4 regions of the Peribacillus sp. FSL P2-0133 genome follow, and region 2 is predicted to be linked to each of the others. Evidence: predicted binding sites of a transcription regulator. Region 2 holds the regulator's gene; each other region holds the start of a gene.
The links. Region 2 encodes CtsR, which represses protease genes until heat stress. Its sites were predicted from a motif close to ATGGTCAATAAAGGTCAAACA; they were not measured.
Positions count from the first base shown of each region.

Region 1: a site for CtsR is predicted at 2,626-2,646, ahead of clpB (ATP-dependent chaperone ClpB). Genes of this name have one in related genera too.
Region 3: a site for CtsR is predicted at 2,324-2,344, ahead of clpP (ATP-dependent Clp endopeptidase proteolytic subunit ClpP). Genes of this name have one in related genera too.
Region 4: a site for CtsR is predicted at 3,305-3,325, ahead of MKY17_RS13950 (ATP-dependent Clp protease ATP-binding subunit). Genes of this name have one in related genera too.

Region 1 is NZ_CP150254.1:1,339,984-1,345,000, forward strand. It holds gene MKY17_RS06435 (cupin domain-containing protein) at 27-1,139, shown strand; gene MKY17_RS06440 (FAD-dependent monooxygenase) at 1,266-2,465, shown strand; gene clpB (ATP-dependent chaperone ClpB) at 2,691-5,017, shown strand, end outside.
Region 2 is NZ_CP150254.1:99,634-104,650, forward strand. It holds rRNA gene MKY17_RS00545 (23S ribosomal RNA) at 1-1,883, shown strand, start outside; rRNA gene rrf (5S ribosomal RNA) at 1,948-2,063, shown strand; gene MKY17_RS00555 (CtsR family transcriptional regulator) at 2,428-2,889, shown strand; gene MKY17_RS00560 (UvrB/UvrC motif-containing protein) at 2,911-3,462, shown strand; gene MKY17_RS00565 (protein arginine kinase) at 3,459-4,535, shown strand; gene clpC (ATP-dependent protease ATP-binding subunit ClpC) at 4,666-5,017, shown strand, end outside.
Region 3 is NZ_CP150254.1:5,452,010-5,457,026, reverse strand. It holds gene MKY17_RS26450 (YvcK family protein) at 1-257, shown strand, start outside; gene whiA (DNA-binding protein WhiA) at 325-1,278, shown strand; gene MKY17_RS26440 (HPr family phosphocarrier protein) at 1,299-1,556, shown strand; gene clpP (ATP-dependent Clp endopeptidase proteolytic subunit ClpP) at 1,653-2,261, opposite strand; tRNA gene MKY17_RS26430 (tRNA-Arg) at 2,551-2,622, shown strand; gene rpoN (RNA polymerase factor sigma-54) at 2,940-4,277, shown strand; gene MKY17_RS26420 (glutaredoxin family protein) at 4,292-4,534, shown strand; gene MKY17_RS26415 (sugar-binding domain-containing protein) at 4,674-5,017, shown strand, end outside.
Region 4 is NZ_CP150254.1:2,911,704-2,916,720, forward strand. It holds partial or broken gene pulA (type I pullulanase) at 1-742, opposite strand, end outside; gene MKY17_RS13950 (ATP-dependent Clp protease ATP-binding subunit) at 1,137-3,266, opposite strand; gene MKY17_RS13955 (C40 family peptidase) at 3,774-4,217, opposite strand; gene MKY17_RS13960 (metal-dependent hydrolase) at 4,423-5,017, opposite strand, start outside.

The sequences.
Region 1 (5,017 bases), 1.2 Mb from region 2:
AGATAAAAAAGAAAGTAGGGATTAATATGGCTGAAAAATCGGAATACATGAACAGTACAATCGTAAAAGATTTTACAAAGGATATTCAGCAGTATAACCTTGGGCCACTGTGGGAAGCCATTCCCGCTTTGATGGACCATGAACCTAAACCTCATGCACATGCTTATTTATGGAAAGAAGAGCTTTTGACAAAAAAATTGATGGAAGCAGCTGAAATCTTCACACCTGACCGAGGAGGGGAGCGCAGGGCCATTTATTTTCAAAACCCTGGCCTTACTTATCGCCAGCCTTGGGGATGGGCTTCAACGACACAAACGCTTTATGCAGCAGTTCAGCTATTGTTGCCAGGTGAAGTGGCCCCTTCCCACCGTCACTCCCAAAGTGCACTTCGTTTCATTACGAATGGTGAAGGTGCCTACTCCATCGTGCAGGGAGAAAGGATATTCATGGAAGAAGGAGATTTCTTGATCACGCCTAAAAACCTATGGCATGGTCATGGACATGTAGGCGAAAAACCAATGATTTGGATGGATGCCCTTGATATCCCAACCATCTATTCCATAGGTGGCACTTTCTTTGAACCATATCCAGATCGGATTGAAACGCCTAAACGTCCGGATAATTTTTCAGAGCTCCGTTATCAAGGCGGGATGGTTCGTCCAGTATCCGACCGTTATTCACAAGTGGCACCGCTTGCCAATTACAAGTGGAAAGGCACAAAAGCAGCGATAGAAGGATTAATGAATTTCGAACCGGACCCATATGAAGGTTTCGCAGTGGAATATATCAATCCGTCAAATGGCCAAACGGCCAATCCGACGATGGGGGCATGGATGCAGAAACTTCCTAAAGGTTTCCATACGAAAGCGCATCGCCATACCCATTCCACAATTTATCAAGTGCACCAAGGATCAGGCTATACAGTTATTAATGGAGTGCGTTTTGACTGGTCCAAGGGAGATTATTTCGTCGTTCCGAATTGGGCATGGCATGAGCACGTTGCAGAAGCGGATTCTTACTTATTCTCGGTAAACGACCTACCAATAATGGAGAGATTTGATTTGGAACAGCAACAGGCATTAGACACAAACAATGGTTACCAAAAGATTGAAAGTGAATTCAAGCCTGTTTTGGTTTAAAAGTAATCTGTTTGGGACTTTCAGCTTGATCCTGATGAATATATGGAATGCCAGCCGAATGAAAACGCTTACTGTGGCATTGTCCGCAACATTGGCTAAAAGCAACTAATATAGGGGGAATTGATGATGAGCACAGAAAAAAAACCATTCATAGTTATCGGTGGGGGAATTGGCGGTTTGGCAACTGCTTTAGGAATCGCAGAAACTAAACAGTATGTAAAGGTCCTTGAACAAGCTCCCGAATTTGGAGAAATTGGTGCAGGGATTCAGCTTGCAGCAAATGCCACCAACGTATTGCAGCGTTTAGGCGTCATGGATAAAATCAATGAAATTGCAGTATTTCCAAAAAGATTGGTGCTGATGGATGCCTTTTCCGGCAAAGAGCTTTCCGCTTTGGATTTAGGTGATGTTTATAAAGAAAGATATGGAGCGCCATATGTTGTCTTGCATCGTTCCGATTTGCATAAAGTACTGGCTGAAGCTTGTGAAAATAACCCGTATATTGAACTGGTTACGAACCAAACCATTATTGAAACAGTAGAAAATGAAGGTGAAGTTACGGTTACTTCAGCCAACGGGTCTAAACATTCAGGAACTGCTGTCATTGGAGCCGATGGATTATGGTCCAAGGCACGGAAACTTTTTGTGGAAGATCAACCGATCTGCTCTCAATATGTTGCATACAGGGGAGCGATTCCGATGGAAGAGGTTACGAGCCATGGAGATTTAGATGATGTGTATATGTGGATTGGGCCAAACCTTCATCTTGTTCAATACCCGGTTAGAAGGGGGGAACTATACAACCAAGTAGTGGTGTTCAAAAGTTCTCAATACACGGAAGAAAACGAAAAAACCGATCAATGGGGAACCCCGGAAGAAATGGACAGTGTATTTGCCGGAACTTGTGAGCTTGTTCAGAATGCGATTTCATTCATTCAAAGGCAACGCCGCTGGCCGATGTATGACCGGTTACCAATTGATAATTGGAGTAAAGGAAGAATTACGCTTACGGGCGATGCGGCACATCCGATGCTCCAATACTTGGCACAAGGGGCTTGCCAGGCTTTAGAAGATGCAGCTTATTTGTCGGATATGCTTCATAAGCATGGAAATGACATTGAACAGGCATTTTTGGAATATCAAGAGGAACGCATTCCGCGTACAGCTAATGTTCAAACGAGTGCAAGAATGTGGGGGGAAATCATCCACAATACGACCGATGCAGGCATTCTGCTCAGAGATACGATCCTTGCAGGTCGCACGGATAAAGATTTCCAATTCGTCGATGAATTTCATGGTTATAATAAAACGGCCGTAAAAGCATAAGTCGTTTTGTTTCATCCAAATCAGGGATTTTATGCATTTTACAAATGGGTCTGCCTTTCTTCTTTTTGAAGAAAGGTTTTTTCCGTTTATCCTCCATACCTCCTGCATTTTTTATAACTTTCCTTTACATGGGGAAAATTAGAAGTATAATGAAAATATAAAGGTCAAAGTTGGTCAAACCGAGTGATAATTCGTTCATGATATAGATGAATGGGAGGTTTCAAGATGGATATTAATAATATGACGGAGAGAACCCAACAGGCGTTCATTGGCGGCCAGGAACTAGCCAAAGATAGAGGGAATCCCGAGTTGACGGAGCTGCATTTATTAAAGGCCTTAATGGAACAGGATGAAAGTTTATTAATCAGGATTTTATCGGAATCTGGTAAACCGATGAATCTATTTGATATAGAGCTAAATAAGGAACTGGATCGATTACCGGAAGTGAGCGGGAGTGTTTCCCAGGTTTACATGTCAACCTCCCTACAGCAAATTTTGACGGCTGCCGAAAAGGAAATGCAAATGTGGGAGGATGAATATTTATCCGTCGAACATATACTGCTTGCGTCGTTGCAAGTCAATAAAACGAATGTAAACAGGCTTTTTTCATCATATGGAATTGATTATGATAAAGCAAAACGGGTTATAAACGATATAAGGGGGAATCAGCGAGTGACTAGTCAAAATCCTGAAAGCACTTATGAAGTACTAAAAAAATACGGCAGAGATCTCGTTGCTGAGGTTAAATCGGGGAAGGTCGATCCAGTAATCGGCCGAGATACGGAAATCCGTAACGTCATTCGGATCCTTTCACGTAAAACGAAAAATAATCCTGTATTAATAGGAGAACCTGGAGTAGGTAAAACAGCGATTGTCGAGGGGTTGGCACAAAGGATCGTCAGGAAGGATGTGCCGGAAGGTTTAAAGGATAAGACCGTTTTTTCACTAGATATGAGTGCACTTGTTGCAGGGGCCAAATTCCGCGGTGAATTTGAGGAACGCCTAAAAGCGGTGTTGAATGAGATCAAGAAGAGTGACGGTAAAATTCTTTTATTCATTGATGAATTACACACAATTGTCGGTGCAGGAAGAACGGATGGCGCACTTGATGCCGGAAATATGTTAAAGCCGATGCTTGCGCGCGGTGAGCTGCATTGTATCGGTGCAACGACCCTTGATGAATATCGGCAATATATTGAAAAGGATCCGGCTCTGGAACGCCGTTTCCAACAGGTTCTGGTTCCTGAACCGGATGTGGAAGATACGATTTCAATTTTGCGGGGATTAAAGGAACGGTTTGAAATTCACCATGGCGTCAGGATACATGATCGGGCGATCGTTGCGGCCTCTGTCCTTTCGAACCGATATATAACGGAGCGGTTTTTACCGGATAAAGCGATAGACCTTGTGGATGAAGCATGTGCGATGATTCGAATGGAAATCGACTCAATGCCATCCGAGCTGGATGAAATCACGAGAAAAGTCATGCAACTTGAAATTGAAGAAGCGGCCCTGAAAAACGAGGAGGACTCTCAAAGCAAGGCAAGGCTGGAAGTGCTTCAAAAAGAACTATCAGAACTTCAGGATCAAGCGAATAGCATGAAATCCAAGTGGCAAATGGAGAAATCAGCGCTTCAGAAGGTGCAGGATAAACGTGAAGAGCTTGAGAAACTGCGTCATGAACTGGAACAGGCAGAGAATGACTATGACCTTAACCGGGCAGCTGAACTTCGGCATGGAAGGATTCCACAGCTTCAAAAAGAATTGGAAACAATGGAAGACGAATTGGAAAAGGAAAAACAGGAATCACGATTGCTTCGCCAGGAAGTGACGGAGGAGGAAATTGCCTCGATTGTTGCAAGGTGGACCGGAATTCCGATAAGCAAGCTGGTGGAAAGTGAAAGGGAAAAACTGCTTCGCCTATCTGATATCCTGCATGAACGCGTAATAGGTCAAGGAGAAGCGGTGGAACTCGTATCCGATGCCGTTTTAAGAGCAAGGGCGGGAATTAAAGATCCAAACAGACCGATCGGTTCATTCATTTTTCTTGGGCCGACTGGTGTCGGTAAAACCGAATTGGTAAAAGCTTTGGCAGAAACGTTATTCGATAGTGAGGAACATATGATTCGAATCGATATGTCGGAATATATGGAGAAACATTCCGTGTCACGCCTTGTTGGTGCACCTCCTGGATATGTTGGATTTGAGGAAGGAGGCCAACTTACGGAGGCTGTTAGGAGAAACCCATACTCAGTCATATTATTAGACGAAATTGAAAAGGCGCATCCGGAAGTCTTCAATATTTTGCTGCAAATGTTGGATGATGGAAGGATTACAGACTCCCAAGGCAGAACAATCAACTGTAAAAATACGGTGATCATCATGACTTCCAATATCGGTTCCCATTTCTTATTGCAGTCCAACCGGGAGGATGGTGGCATTGAAGAAGAAATAAAAGATCAGGTCTTTAAAGAATTAAGAGGCCATTTCCGTCCCGAATTTTTAAATCGCGTTGATGACATTGTTTTATTCAAACCTCTGACGAAACAAGA
Region 2 (5,017 bases):
CCAAAGTATACGTTAAGTGGAAAAGGATGTGGAGTTGCTTAGACAACCAGGATGTTGGCTTAGAAGCAGCCACCATTTAAAGAGTGCGTAATAGCTCACTGGTCGAGTGACTCCGCGCCGAAAATGTACCGGGGCTAAACGTATCACCGAAGCTGTGGATTGACACCATTAGGTGTCGATGGTAGGAGAGCGTTCTAAGGGCGTTGAAGTCAGACCGGAAGGACTGGTGGAGCGCTTAGAAGTGAGAATGCCGGTATGAGTAGCGAAAGAAGGGTGAGAATCCCTTCCACCGAATGCCTAAGGTTTCCTGAGGAAGGCTCGTCCGCTCAGGGTTAGTCGGGACCTAAGCCGAGGCCGAAAGGCGTAGGCGATGGACAACAGGTTGATATTCCTGTACCACCTATACATCGTTTGAACGATGGGGGGACGCAGAAGGATAGGGTAAGCGCGCTGTTGGATATGCGCGTCCAAGCAGTTAGGCCGGAAACGAGGCAAATCCCGTTTCCATTAAGGCGGAGCTGTGATGGCGAGGGAAATATAGTACCGAAGTTCCTGATTCCACGCTGCCAAGAAAAGCCTCTAGTGAGATGTAAGGTGCCCGTACCGCAAACCGACACAGGTAGGCGAGGAGAGAATCCTAAGGTGTGCGAGAGAACTCTCGTTAAGGAACTCGGCAAAATGACCCCGTAACTTCGGGAGAAGGGGTGCTTTTTAGGGTGAATAGCCCAGAAAAGCCGCAGTGAATAGGCCCAGGCGACTGTTTAGCAAAAACACAGGTCTCTGCGAAGCCGCAAGGCGAAGTATAGGGGCTGACACCTGCCCGGTGCTGGAAGGTTAAGGGGAGAGGTTAGCGCAAGCGAAGCTTTGAACCGAAGCCCCAGTAAACGGCGGCCGTAACTATAACGGTCCTAAGGTAGCGAAATTCCTTGTCGGGTAAGTTCCGACCCGCACGAAAGGTGTAACGATCTGGGCACTGTCTCAACGAGAGACTCGGTGAAATTATAGTACCTGTGAAGATGCAGGTTACCCGCGACAGGACGGAAAGACCCCGTGGAGCTTTACTGCAGCCTGATATTGAATTTTGGTACAGCTTGTACAGGATAGGTAGGAGCCTGAGAAGCCGGAGCGCTAGCTTCGGTGGAGGCGTTGGTGGGATACTACCCTGGCTGTATTGAAATTCTAACCCGCGCCCCTTATCGGGGTGGGAGACAGTGTCAGGTGGGCAGTTTGACTGGGGCGGTCGCCTCCTAAAGAGTAACGGAGGCGCCCAAAGGTTCCCTCAGAATGGTTGGAAATCATTCGTAGAGTGTAAAGGCACAAGGGAGCTTGACTGCGAGACCTACAAGTCGAGCAGGGACGAAAGTCGGGCTTAGTGATCCGGTGGTTCCGCATGGAAGGGCCATCGCTCAACGGATAAAAGCTACCCCGGGGATAACAGGCTTATCTCCCCCAAGAGTCCACATCGACGGGGAGGTTTGGCACCTCGATGTCGGCTCATCGCATCCTGGGGCTGTAGTCGGTCCCAAGGGTTGGGCTGTTCGCCCATTAAAGCGGTACGCGAGCTGGGTTCAGAACGTCGTGAGACAGTTCGGTCCCTATCCGTCGCGGGCGCAGGAAATTTGAGAGGAGCTGTCCTTAGTACGAGAGGACCGGGATGGACGCACCGCTGGTGTACCAGTTGTCTTGCCAAAGGCATAGCTGGGTAGCTACGTGCGGACGGGATAAGTGCTGAAAGCATCTAAGCATGAAGCCCCCCTCAAGATGAGATTTCCCATGGCGCAAGCTAGTAAGATCCCTGAAAGATGATCAGGTTGATAGGTCAGAGGTGGAAGCGTGGCGACATGTGGAGCTGACTGATACTAATAGATCGAGGACTTAACCAACGCTTTTTAAAAAATGAAATACCTTCTTATTATCTAGTTTTGAAGGAACAACGTTCCTTTTATGTTTGGTGGCGATAGCGAAGAGGTCACACCCGTTCCCATTCCGAACACGGCAGTTAAGCTCTTCAGCGCCGATGGTAGTTGGGGGTTTCCCCCTGTGAGAGTAGGACGCCGCCAAGCCATTTAAAAAGATCAGCCATCCGGCTGGTCTTTTTTGTTATTCGTAATTTAAAAAAGGTTTTTTATTTTCAGGGACAGCATAGGGCTGGCCTTATTTGAATTGGTTACAATATCATGAGGAGGAATTGGGCCGAATTTAAGTGGTGAAACATTAAGAGAGAAGAAAAATATCAGGTTTTGCATTTATCTTTTTAGGGTATTTATGTAAGATATTTCAACTTTAATGTTCAATGGGGTATGTAACTACATATAATTTGGGGAAAATGGATAATACAGAAAGAGAAAGTGCGTTTAAGTTGCAAAATGCATTATTCCTTGTATAATAATAGTCAAATATAGTCAAAGTCAGAATGGAGGAGGCTGAGTGAGAAACATATCTGATATTATCGAAACTTATTTAAAGCAAGTACTTGAAATAAGTCAAAAAGATATCTTAGAGATTAAAAGAAGTGAAATAGCAGATAAATTTCAGTGTGTTCCTTCTCAAATCAATTACGTAATCAATACCAGGTTTACCATCGAGCGAGGTTATGTTGTAGAGAGTAAGCGTGGAGGCGGCGGTTACATACGCATCATGAAAGTCGAATCGCAGGATTCCGTGCAACTTATCAACCAATTATTATCGCTTATTGGTTCAAGGGTAACCCAATCGATGGCTGAAGGAGTAATTTCAAGGCTGATGAATGAAGACGTCATTAATGAACGAGAAGCAAAGATTATGATGAGCGTCATAGATAGATCGGTGATTTATATCGACCTACCTGACCGCGATGAGCTTAGGGCAAGAATTTTAACTGCGATGCTTACGACTTTAAAATATAAATGAAACTGGCAGAGGTGATGAGCGTTGATTTGCCAAGAATGTCATCAAAGGCCTGCTACCCTGCACTTCACCAAAATCATCAATGGAAAAAAGACTGAAGTCATGATTTGTGAGAAATGTGCTCAGGAAAAAGGTGAAATGTTCATGGATGTAGGTGGACCTGGTTTTTCAATAAATAATTTATTAGCAGGATTGTTGAATATTGAGTCGAATATTCAACAGACAAAGGCAAATGCATTTCCCAAAACGGAAGAGAGGCGTTGCCCGCATTGTCATCGATCTTATAAAGAATTTGTCCATATAGGTAAGTTTGGCTGTGCCGAATGTTATAAAACGTTCAATGAACAGTTAAATCCCATTTTAAAGAGGGTTCATAGCGGCAATACAGCACATATAGGGAAAATTCCAAAAAGGATTGGTGGCACCATATATCTTCGAAAGCAAATTTTGGATTTAAAAGAAGTTTTAAAGGTCCACATTGATCAAGAGGAGTTTGAGAAAGCGGCAGAGGTAAGAGATAAGGTTCGTTCCCTTGAAAAAAGGTATGAAGCGCAAGAGGGAGGCGAGGAATTATGAGCTTGGAAAAGTTTGTAGAAAACGCCTTGAGTTCCTGGATGAGTGCCGAAGGGCCGGAAATCGATATTGTATTGAGTTCGCGGATTCGGCTGGCCAGGAATTTTAAAGACTTTACCTTCCCAACCTCCTTTTCTAACGAAGAAGCTAAAAAAATCATTGAATTGGTCAAAAAAAGAATCGAAGAAGAAGTAACCCCAGAGCTTGGAAAACTGGAACTATTAGAGATTGACCAATTGCAGCCACTGGAAAAGCGTGTTCTCGTTGAAAAACATTTAATCAGTCCCCATTTAGTTGAAGATTCAGCGAAAAGCGCATGTCTCCTTTCGGAAAATGAAGAAATAAGTATCATGATAAACGAAGAGGATCATCTCCGTATTCAATGTTTAATGTCGGGGTTGCAGCTAAAGGAAACCTTAAAGATTGCAAATGTTCTTGACGATTGGATTGAAGAATCCATAGACTATGCATATGATGAGGAAAGAGGATACCTAACTAGTTGTCCGACTAATGTGGGAACAGGATTAAGAGCTTCGGTCATGATGCATCTGCCTGGCCTTGTCCTTACACAGCAGATGAATAATATCATACCGGCTATCAACCAATTGGGGTTGGTGGTTCGAGGGATTTATGGAGAGGGCAGTCAAGCCTTGGGGAATATTTTTCAAATCTCCAATCAAATTACTCTTGGAAAGTCGGAAAGGGATATCGTTGAAGATCTAACAAGTGTAGTGCAACAAATCATAGCCCAGGAACGGTCAGCGAGGGATGCATTAGCGAGGACTTCCCACATACAATTAGAAGATAGAATTTTCCGTTCATATGGGATTTTGTCCAATGCTCGCATCATCGAGACCAAGGAAGCAGCTACCTGTATCTCCGATGTTAGATTAGGGATAGATCTTGGGTATATAAAGAATATTTCTAAAAGCATTCTAAATGAGTTGATGATTTTGACGCAGTCGGGATTTTTACAAAAGTACGCAGGTGGCCCTTTAAGACCCCATGAAAGGGATATCCGTAGAGCGGCACTCATCCGGGAACGCTTGAATTTCACGGAATCTTCCTCCTCATAGAGGTCATTGACCCCTTTAGGGAGTATCAAATTTCATGTAATAGATATAGAGCAAGAAGAAGCTTCTGCCATAACTTAAAGAATTGCCAGCAACTTTATTCAAAACGAAAATTCTTAAGGAGGAATTCCCTATGATGTTTGGTCGTTTTACTGAAAGAGCCCAGAAAGTATTAGCATTAGCCCAAGAAGAGGCAATCCGTTTAGGTCATAATAATATCGGCACGGAACATATTTTACTGGGCCTTGTCCGAGAAGGTGATGGTATTGCAGCCAAAGCGTTATATGCTCTTGGATTGGGTCCGGATAAGATTCAGAAAGAAGTGGAAAATCTAATTGGCCGAGGACAGGATACGGCTCAAACGATACATTATACCCCAAGAGCCAAGAAAGTCATTGAACTTTCCATGGATGAGGCAAGAAAATTAGGTCACTCATATGTTGGGACAGAGCATGTTCTTCTAGGTCTTATCCGAGAAGGGGAAG
Region 3 (5,017 bases), 460 kb from region 2:
ATATGGGAAATGCATATATTGACAGGATACTTGTTAATAATGAGGAAATACCAACCGAGATTCAGCAACGCTATCAAGCTGAATATGCCAAACCGGTCATGTATGATGTGGAAAGTTTAAAACGGATGGGTCTTGAAATCATACAAGAACGCATTTTCAGCTACGAGGGGAATGTAATACGCCATGACACGAAAAAAGTGGCGGATTTGCTTTATAATATGCTTGTAAATGAAACTAAAAGCCCTATAATACCGTAGATATAAGCGGGGACGGTTTTTTGATTGATAAAAATAGATTACTTGCGTTCGATTGGGGGTGAAATGGATGTCTTTTGCTTCAGAAACGAAAAAAGAGCTTACTACATTAGAGGGAAAGGATTGCTGCGGTAGGGCGGAATTATGTGCGCTTATCCGGATGAACGGATCCCTTTCATTTTCTAATCGGAAGCTTGTTGTGGATATTCAAACTGAGAATGCTGCGATTGCCAGAAGGATTTATACGCTGCTGAAAAAAAGTTATGAGGTCCAGGTCGAGCTGTTGGTCCGTAAAAAGATGAAGCTAAAAAAGAATAATGTATATATTGTCAGGATGTCATCCGGAGGGCAGCGGGTTTTAACCGATTTGGAAATTTTAGGCGATGGCTTTGAAATTCTCCATGATATATCCGATACTATTGTTGGGAAGAAATGCTGTAAGCGTTCTTACCTGAGAGGTGCATTTCTTGCGGGGGGTTCGGTAAATAATCCGGAAACGTCTTCCTATCACCTCGAGATTTTCTCACTTTATAAAGAGCACAATGATGCCCTATGTGAGCTAATGAATAAGTTTGGCTTGAAGGCCAAGACGCTTGAACGCAAGAAAGGGTACATCATTTATTTGAAAGAAGCCGAAAAAATTGCCGAGTTTTTAAGTATAGTTGGCGCCCATTCAGCTTTATTAAGGTTCGAGGATGTACGGATTGTCCGTGATATGCGTAATTCAGTGAATCGGCTTGTGAATTGTGAAACAGCCAATTTGAACAAAACGATCGGGGCCTCATTGCGCCAGGTTGAAAATATCCATTATATCGAGGATACGGTAGGACTAAGCATTTTACCGGATAAGCTTCGGGAAATTGCGGAGCTTAGGATAGCGTTTCAGGATATAACCTTAAAGGAACTTGGGGAAATGGTATCCGGGGGAACCATCAGTAAGTCCGGGATTAATCACCGATTACGAAAGATTGATGAAATAGCTGACAGGCTCCGTGGGGGAGAGGCTATTGCTGCGAAAAAATAAAGCTAATAGGGGAGATCAAGATGGTGGAAAAACAAGTTGAGGTAAAATTGAAGACGGGTTTGCAAGCGCGGCCGGCGGCTCTTTTTGTACAAGAAGCTAACCGCTTTCATTCAGATGTTTTTCTTGAAAAAGAAGGAAAGAAAGTGAATGCAAAAAGTATAATGGGGTTAATGAGCCTTGCCATCAGTTCTGGCGTGTCCGTTAAGTTAATCGTCGAAGGACGCGATGAAAAAGAAGCGTTAGAGGCATTGGAAGAGTTCGTTCAGCAAGAGGGTTAAAAGAAAAGGATGCCTAAAAGTGCATCCTTTTTTTTATAATGTAAAAAAGGCTACGGAAGTCGCTTAAGGCGATCTCCGGAGCCTTTTGTTGCATAATTATTTAGAGTCTTTTTTGTCATCAAGGATGCTGCGCGTGATGACTTTGTCAATCAAGCCATATTCAAGAGCTCTTTCGGAAGTCATGAAGTTATCACGTTCCGTATCTCTTTGAAGGACTTCAATAGGTTGACCAGTACGTTCTGCCAGGATTTGGTTCAGTTTATCTTTCAAGTGAAGGATACGGCGGGCAGCAATTTCAATTTCAGTAGCTTGACCTTGAGCTCCTCCAAGCGGTTGGTGAATCATGACTTCACTGTTTGGCAATGCATAACGTTTGCCTTTTTCGCCAGCAGCCAATAGGAAAGCGCCCATGGAAGCGGCCATACCGATGCATACTGTGGATACATTAGGTTTGATATATTGCATAGTATCATAAATGGCCATACCGGAAGTGATGCTTCCGCCAGGGCTGTTGATGTATAGAGTGATATCTTTTTCAGGGTTTTCCGCTTCTAAAAATAGTAATTGAGCAACAATGGAGTTGGAAACATTATCGTCAATTGCACTTCCTAGCATAATGATCCGGTCTTTTAATAAACGGGAGTAAATATCGTAGGCACGCTCCCCACGACTTGTTTGTTCGATAACTGTAGGAATTAAATTCATGTTCATTTCCTCCTTCGATTAAGAGAATCATTTAAATTCTTTATGTATGTATGATACACTTTTTGGTCAATTTAGGTCAAACAAAACAAACCCTTTAATGGATAATTTGTTCGACAATTTTCTGGCTAAGGCTCCTTCCTGATAGATTACTTTATATATTATGCCGCACAGGGATGATTTTCCACATTACCCATAATACCCAAAAGACAAAGTTTTAAACCTGATAACCCTTGCAAAGAAGGGGATTCTATCATATAATGAAGTCTGTTAAAAAAATATTTTCTATTACGCCCTCGTAGTGCAACGGATAGAACGCAAGCCTCCGAAGCTTGAAATGCAGGTTCGATTCCTGCCGAGGGCATTACCAATCTTCTGCTTAATAAAGTGGGGGATTTTTTATTGGGCATTTTTAAGCGGTTCCATAAGATTTTTGGAGAATTTACTCGTTTTCCGTAATATTCCATCGAATCCTATGATGTTATTCCCGCCTTGGAAATATTACCCAACACTATTGAAAAATGGTGATTTTTCAATAAAAGTAGTTGTTAAATTTGCGTTTCTAACATATAGTATTTAAAACAAATAAACTATTCAGAAAAAATTCGTAAGCGTTTTCATGGGTTTTTGTGTAGAATTTTCTCCTGATAATGTAAAATGGAGTGGGGGAGGGATGAATCGATGAGTATGAATATGAAAGCAGGACTTTTTCAACAGCAAACATTAAAGATGGCAATGACCCAGGAGCTTATGCAAGCTATTACATTGCTGCAATACTCCTCGCAGGAGCTATCGGCTTTTCTAGAAAATAAAATGGTGGAGAATCCATTACTGTCCATAGATCAGCCAACATCTTCTATATTTCAGCCAACTTTTGACCGGAAAAAGGGTAAACGGACTCTTAAAAATACGTATGATGCCAACTATTGGATTGAACAGATCAGTGAAGATACTTTATCGCTTGAACAGCATATCATGTCCCAGGTGAATCACCAGCAGTTTTCAGGTGAGCAGCAGAAGGCAATGCTTCTATTAATTCATAACCTTGATGAAAACGGTTACTTGAGGACTCAACTGGATGATATATGCGTCCCAGGCATATCTCCGGCGGTTTTGGAAGAGAGTCTCTCGATATTACAGGAACTCGAGCCGCATGGCATTGGAGCGAGAAACCTTCAAGAGTGCCTTTTGCTTCAGGTGATAGCAGAGGGGGAGAACCTGCTTGCAGAATCGATCATAGAAAATCATTTCCTCGATTTTGCTGAAAAGCGTTGGAAAGACCTAAGTAAGAAAATCGGTGTTACAATGAAGGAGATTCAAGAAGTCTTTGATTATGTCCAGACGTTGAACCCGCGTCCGGCTTCACTCTTTTTTCAGGAAAAGCCTTCTTATATAGTGCCGGATGTGGTCGTGGAAGTTCGGGATGGCATGCTGCTTGTTGGGAATTATGATGGTAACACACCCAATCTTAATGTGGATAAAGGGTATTTAAACCGAATGAAGAGCCATAAGGATCAGGGAGTTCAACGGTTTATCCAGGATAAGTGGCAGGAATACCAATGGATCTCCAGAGGGATTCAACAAAGAAAAGAAACTATATTGAAGGTCATTCAGTGCATCGTCGAAAAACAGCCGGCGTGCTTTCATCATGGCCTGAACTATTTGAAGCCGATGACGATGAAAGAAATAGCTGACGAAATTGGTATACATGAGTCCACAGTAAGCCGGGCGGTTAAAGGGAAATACGTGCAGACACCATTTGGCACGATAGAGATGCGGATATTTTTCACTACTTCTTTACAGTCAGTCGGCCTTGATGAGGATATGTCGGGCATGCAAGCAAAAAAGAGCCTGCAGGCAGCCATCAATGGGGAAAATAAACAAAAGCCGCTTTCGGATCAAGACCTGGTAGAACGGTTGAAAGAGGAGCATGGAATTATCTTGGCACGCCGAACCGTTGCCAAATACCGTGAACAATTAGGGATCCCTTCTTCATCTAAACGAAAAAGATATGATTGAAAAGGATGAGTGGTTTGGAATCAAATGCGTTTGTTTTATATAGTAGGGATAAATGCCCGTTATGTGATAAAGCCAAGCGGGTACTTGAAGAAGTGAAGGCGGAGTCGGGCATAGGCTATAAGGAAATCGATATCCATACCGATGATGATTTGCTAGAAAAATTCGGGCTGATGATTCCTGTCGTAGAATGGAAAGATGATATCGTTCAATTCGGAAATGTTGATAAATCAGCTCTAAATAGGCTTTTGGAAAAATAATTTTTCAAATCATTTGAAGAAACATTCCGTTCCTGCTAGAATAAAATATGTAGCAGGAATATTTTTTTGTTTTAAGTGGGACAGAAAATGACTACGCGGGACATTAAATGTCCAACTTAACTTTTTGGGAGTTTTAAATATGCGTACATTACTCGAGGTACAAAGAAAATTATTACCAGATTTCCTTCTGGTTATGCAAAAAAGATATGATATCCTGCGTTATATCAAAATGATGCAGCCGGTTGGAAGGCGCAGTCTGTCCGTGAGCCTTAATTTGACAGAACGGACGCTTAGAGGCGAGGTTGATTTTCTGAAAAGTCAGAACCTGGTTAACATATTCAGCTCTGGCATGACGCTGACTGATGAAGGGATTGAAATCCTGGATAAGTTAGAAGGAATAATGCGTGAAGTAATGGGTATAGACATAATGGAACGGCAATTGCAGGATTTGTTACAAGTGGATGAGGTCATTATTGTCTCAGG
Region 4 (5,017 bases), 2.8 Mb from region 2:
CCATGATTACGCGTAAACCGTGATCGTGTAAACCTTGAATCATTTCCTTTAACTCCCGGATCCTGACTTTTGGTTGATATGGATCAGTCGAATAAGAGCCCTCGGGAGCGTTATAATTCTGTGGATCATATCCCCAGTTATATTGTGGTTCATTCAATTTCATTTCATTGACTGTAGCAAAATCGAATATCGGGATAAACTGAACATGGGTAACACCTAGATCTTTAATATGATCAAGACCCGTTTTCGCTCCATCTGGACCTTTGGTGCCGGCTTCAATCACTCCTAAGAATTTACCTTTATGATGGATTCCGCTTTCAGGATGAATCGACAAATCCCGTGTATGCAATTCATAAATGACTATGTCCTCAGCTTTTTCGAGAGGCGGTTTATCCCGAGTCCACCTTTCAGGGTTCGTATCAGTTAAATCTATCACAACTCCTTTATTACCATTAACAGTAACTGCACGAACATAGGGATCGACGGCTTCACTCCAGGTTTCTCCCACTCTCACTTTATATGTATAAATCAAACCATTCTGATCTCCGTTCAGCTCAATGGTCCAGGTCCCCTTTTCCGAACGAACCATCTGAATCTCCATTCCATCTGTATCATCCCAATGTTTATAAGTGACTAGCTTAGCTTCAGATGCAAGTGGTGCCCATAATCGGAATGCCGTTTTATCTTTAAGATAGGAATTTCCTAAATCTTTGCCTTCATAGAAATATAGTTCATCCAATTCCGACGGGTTTACTGGATTAATATTTGCAATCGGCAGAAATTCCAACTGATTTTCCGCTTCATTATCCATAGGTTTTCGATTATTTTTATTTTCTTCTTCAAAATAAGAAAGTGAATCTTTAATAGGTCATTCCTCCATTGCAATTCCCATTTTGGAACAGGAATTATTAATTTTTATAATCATGAGCGAATCTTCCCTTATGGTATGATTCCACAGGCAATTTCCACCAAAACATTCGATCAGCAAATTATATCAAAAATTCAGAAATCTATATTTATTAATCGAAAGCTGCATGTCAATTAGCTGAACCTTACCTATCATTTTATGAAAAGTGAATTCAAAAAAAAATGCCTCCATAACAGTTTTACGGTCTTGGAGGCATTTCTAGTACTCTTTATGGTGTTTTAATAATTTTCACAGAGGTATCCTCAACAATTGCAGTGAAGTTCTTAACTTCAGGCTGCTCAAAGATAAAGTCAGTGATGCCGTCTTCGAGCTGTTCTTGAAGAACACGGCGGAGCGGTCTCGCCCCGAAAGCTGGGTGATATCCGAGTTCAATTAGCCTTTGTTTCGCTTCATTCGTTACATCTAAAGATAAACCATTTGCAGCAAGGGTTTCGTCTAGCTCGTGAATCATGATATCAACGATTTGCAGAAGATCTTCCTTTTTCAATGCCGAGAATTCAATGATGCTATCGAATCGGTTCAAGAATTCCGGTTTGAAGAAACTGCCTAAAGATTGTAGGATTGAAGCCTCTTCCACAGCTGAACTTGTACCGAATCCCATTACTTTTTGTTTCTCTCCGACCCCAGCATTACTCGTCATGATGATCACGGTATCTTTAAAAGTAACGGTCCGCCCTTGACTATCGGTTAAGCGGCCATCTTCCATGATTTGCAGGAACATATGCAATACATCCGGATGTGCCTTTTCGATTTCATCCAATAAGATGATACTGTAAGGTTTGCGGCGAACTTTTTCCGTCAATTGTCCAGCTTCCTCATGCCCTACATATCCAGGAGGAGAACCGATTAATTTAGAAACACTGTGTTTCTCCATGAATTCACTCATGTCAAGACGAATCATTGCTTCCTTGTCCCCGAACAATTCCTCAGCAAGAGTTTTCGCCAATTCGGTTTTACCTACTCCCGTCGGACCAACGAAAAGGAAAGAACCGGTAGGACGATTTTTGGATTTTAACCCTGCACGACTTCTTCGAACGGCCTTGGAAACCTTTTTGACAGCCTCTTGCTGCCCGATTACTTTTTTCATCAGCTCCTCTTGGAGATGAACCATTCTTTCTTGCTCGTCTTCTTGGAGCTTACCTACAGGTATACCAGTCTTTTGTTCGATGATATTTTGAATGTCTTCAACGGTAACTGTTGGCTTAATTGCATCTTCCCCAGCCTGTAAGGACTTTTCCAGTTTTTCTTCTTCATCACGGAGAAGGGCAGCTTTTTCATATGCTTCTTCTTTCAAGGCCATTTCTTTTTCTTTATAAATTTGCACCAGACGCTCTTTCATCTTTTCTACCTGGCCGTCTTCGATGGTCAAGTTCAATTTGGAACCAGCTTCATCCATTAGGTCTATTGCCTTATCAGGCAGGAATCGGTCTTGAATGTAGCGGTTCGAGAGTTCAACAGCCGCTTTTAGGGCTTCCTCACTATATGTTACACCATGATAAGATTCATAACTATCTTTTAAACCATGTAAGATGACCAATGCCTCAGCCGTTGTCGGCTCATTAACGTGTACAGGCTGGAAGCGTCTTTCAAGGGCACCGTCTTTTTCAATTTTCCTATATTCGGATAAAGTGGTTGCTCCGACAAGCTGAAGCTCGCCGCGTGCAAGTGCAGGCTTCAAGATATTTCCTGCATCCATTGATCCTTCGGCTGAACCCGCTCCCACAAGTTGGTGAATTTCATCTATGAATAAAATGACATTTTTTCTTTCCTGCAATTCGCTGATCAATTGCTTCATTCGTTCTTCGAATTGCCCTCTAATTCCAGTATTCGAAACAAGGGACGCTATATCAAGCATATATACAAGCTTATTACGTAATTTAACAGGTACAGAACCTTCAACAATCGCTAAAGCAAGACCTTCGGCAATGGCTGTTTTACCGACACCAGGTTCACCGATTAAAACGGGATTATTTTTATTGCGTCTATTTAGAACTTCAATGACGCGTTTGATTTCTTCATTTCTTCCGATAACCGGATCGATAAGTCCTGCTTTAGCAGCATCGGTCAAATTGTGGCCATACTCCTCAAGCAATCCTCCGTCCTCGCCATGTTCAGCTGAATCCGGCTTTGGTACATCATTATAATTAAATGGATTGAATGAATTTGGAAATCCATTATATTGGAATTTTCCTGTATCCATTCCGCCCATTGCTGCTCCAAGTTTGTTTCGCTCTTCTTTATAACAAGTGGAGCACAGTTTCACATCATGCTCCTGACCATTCATATTTAGATGAACTTGAATATTTGCTTGGTTTACATGGCATTTTTCACAAAGCATGTAGTACTCCTCCTTTTAAAAATTGAATTCACTATAAATCTTTGACCTTCTTTGACTTTCTGACTTTATTATACATTGACCTTCTTTGACTTTCAATAATTTTGTCTGGGAATTTTTTTGCAATAAAAAAGAAATTCCTTCGATTTGGTTTGCTAAGCATATTAAACTATCCAATTCCAGTCAAATAAAAAGATTCTATGTATGCCTCTTTGTACATTCAGATATTATTGATTACCCACTTCAGGATAACCAAACCTAATCTATTAACATAACATCAATTCCCTTTTTCCTTGCCCATATGCCTCATCCCCTCTTAATATTTAAAACAAAAAAAGAGACTTCATTAAAGTCTCTTTTTGTAGAAAACAAGGGAGCGGATTGTCTGCCAAGCAATTTGAACGTTTATAAAGAAAAAACTGCAGGGAAACTCAATTATTTCGAGTTTCCCTGCAGTCAGAGATATCATTAAGTCTCTTAGTTTTTTATATTAAGGTTGATTTCCTTCTATTATATACGTTTCGCACCAATATACTTTGGCTTCCAATAACTATTATTGGTTTTAGCGTATGAAACTCCTTTAGATGATGATGAGTGTATGAATTCATTGTTTCCTATGTATATAGCCACATGTGTAGGTTTTTTCGCTTTATTTGGTGCAAAAAACATTAAGTCACCTTTTTGCAGGCTTTTAACTTTCTTTCCTTTTTTATATATGTCAGCAGCGGTTCTTGGTAAATTCTTACCAGCCTTTTGATATGAATACTTCACTAAACCGGAGCAATCAAAACCTGAAGAAGAAATGCCACCCATTTTATATTTTGTACCTAATTCACTTTTAGCCACTTTAATCGCTTTTGTATGATATGAAGCAGCTTCCACTTGGTCCCCAGCAAAAGATGCGGATACAAGCATGATAGCCAATGACAATCCGACGACAATTTTCTTAAACAAATTATTTTACCCCCTGATGTGATTTGCTAAACTTAATATACTAGAATATGCATATCACTCGCATCACAGGATCTTTACAAATATGTTACATTTAGTAGATTTAGGAAGAATGACCATATAAAACATAAAAAAAAGTCGAATCAGGTATCCTTTCAATTTAAATTTATTTTACCTCATAGAAAAAACAGCGGTAAGCGAACCACTGTCAAAATTCTTTTGAGAAAAATGGAAGAAATAACTTTACCCCACGTTTGTTAAAAGGTAAACATTTCAAATCTGCAATTAAATGACTTATGTATCCTAATATACAAGTAGTGAAAATTCCGTCAATCCCCATAAAGGCTTCGAATTGATGGGCAATGATGCCAAAGAAAGCGATACCTGCAATCGAATGTGTATAACTTCTATGTGGTGTAAAGGATGCTAGGATAATATAAACTCCTAACAGCCACAGCCAGCTTTCCTGCAAAGATAAACCACCGCCTAAAACCGCTAATCCAGTCAAGGTCAGCATATGCCTTTGTCTGATGAAAGATGAAATGATGATGATTCCGATTCCTGCCCCTACACCGATCCATTTTTCCGTTTCAGAGCCTTCAAAAAGACTATAAATGATCATTAGTATCCCAATCGTTTGTGCTATCGTTCGAATAAACTTATGTGAAAAAGTAATCCTATTACTTAACTTCCCATCAATATCCATATCGGGCATAAGACCTGAAACTCCCCCAATGCCAACCAAGAATAAAGTGGTAGTTGGATCTGTTTGAAGTGTGTTTGCCGTCAAGAATCCAACTGTT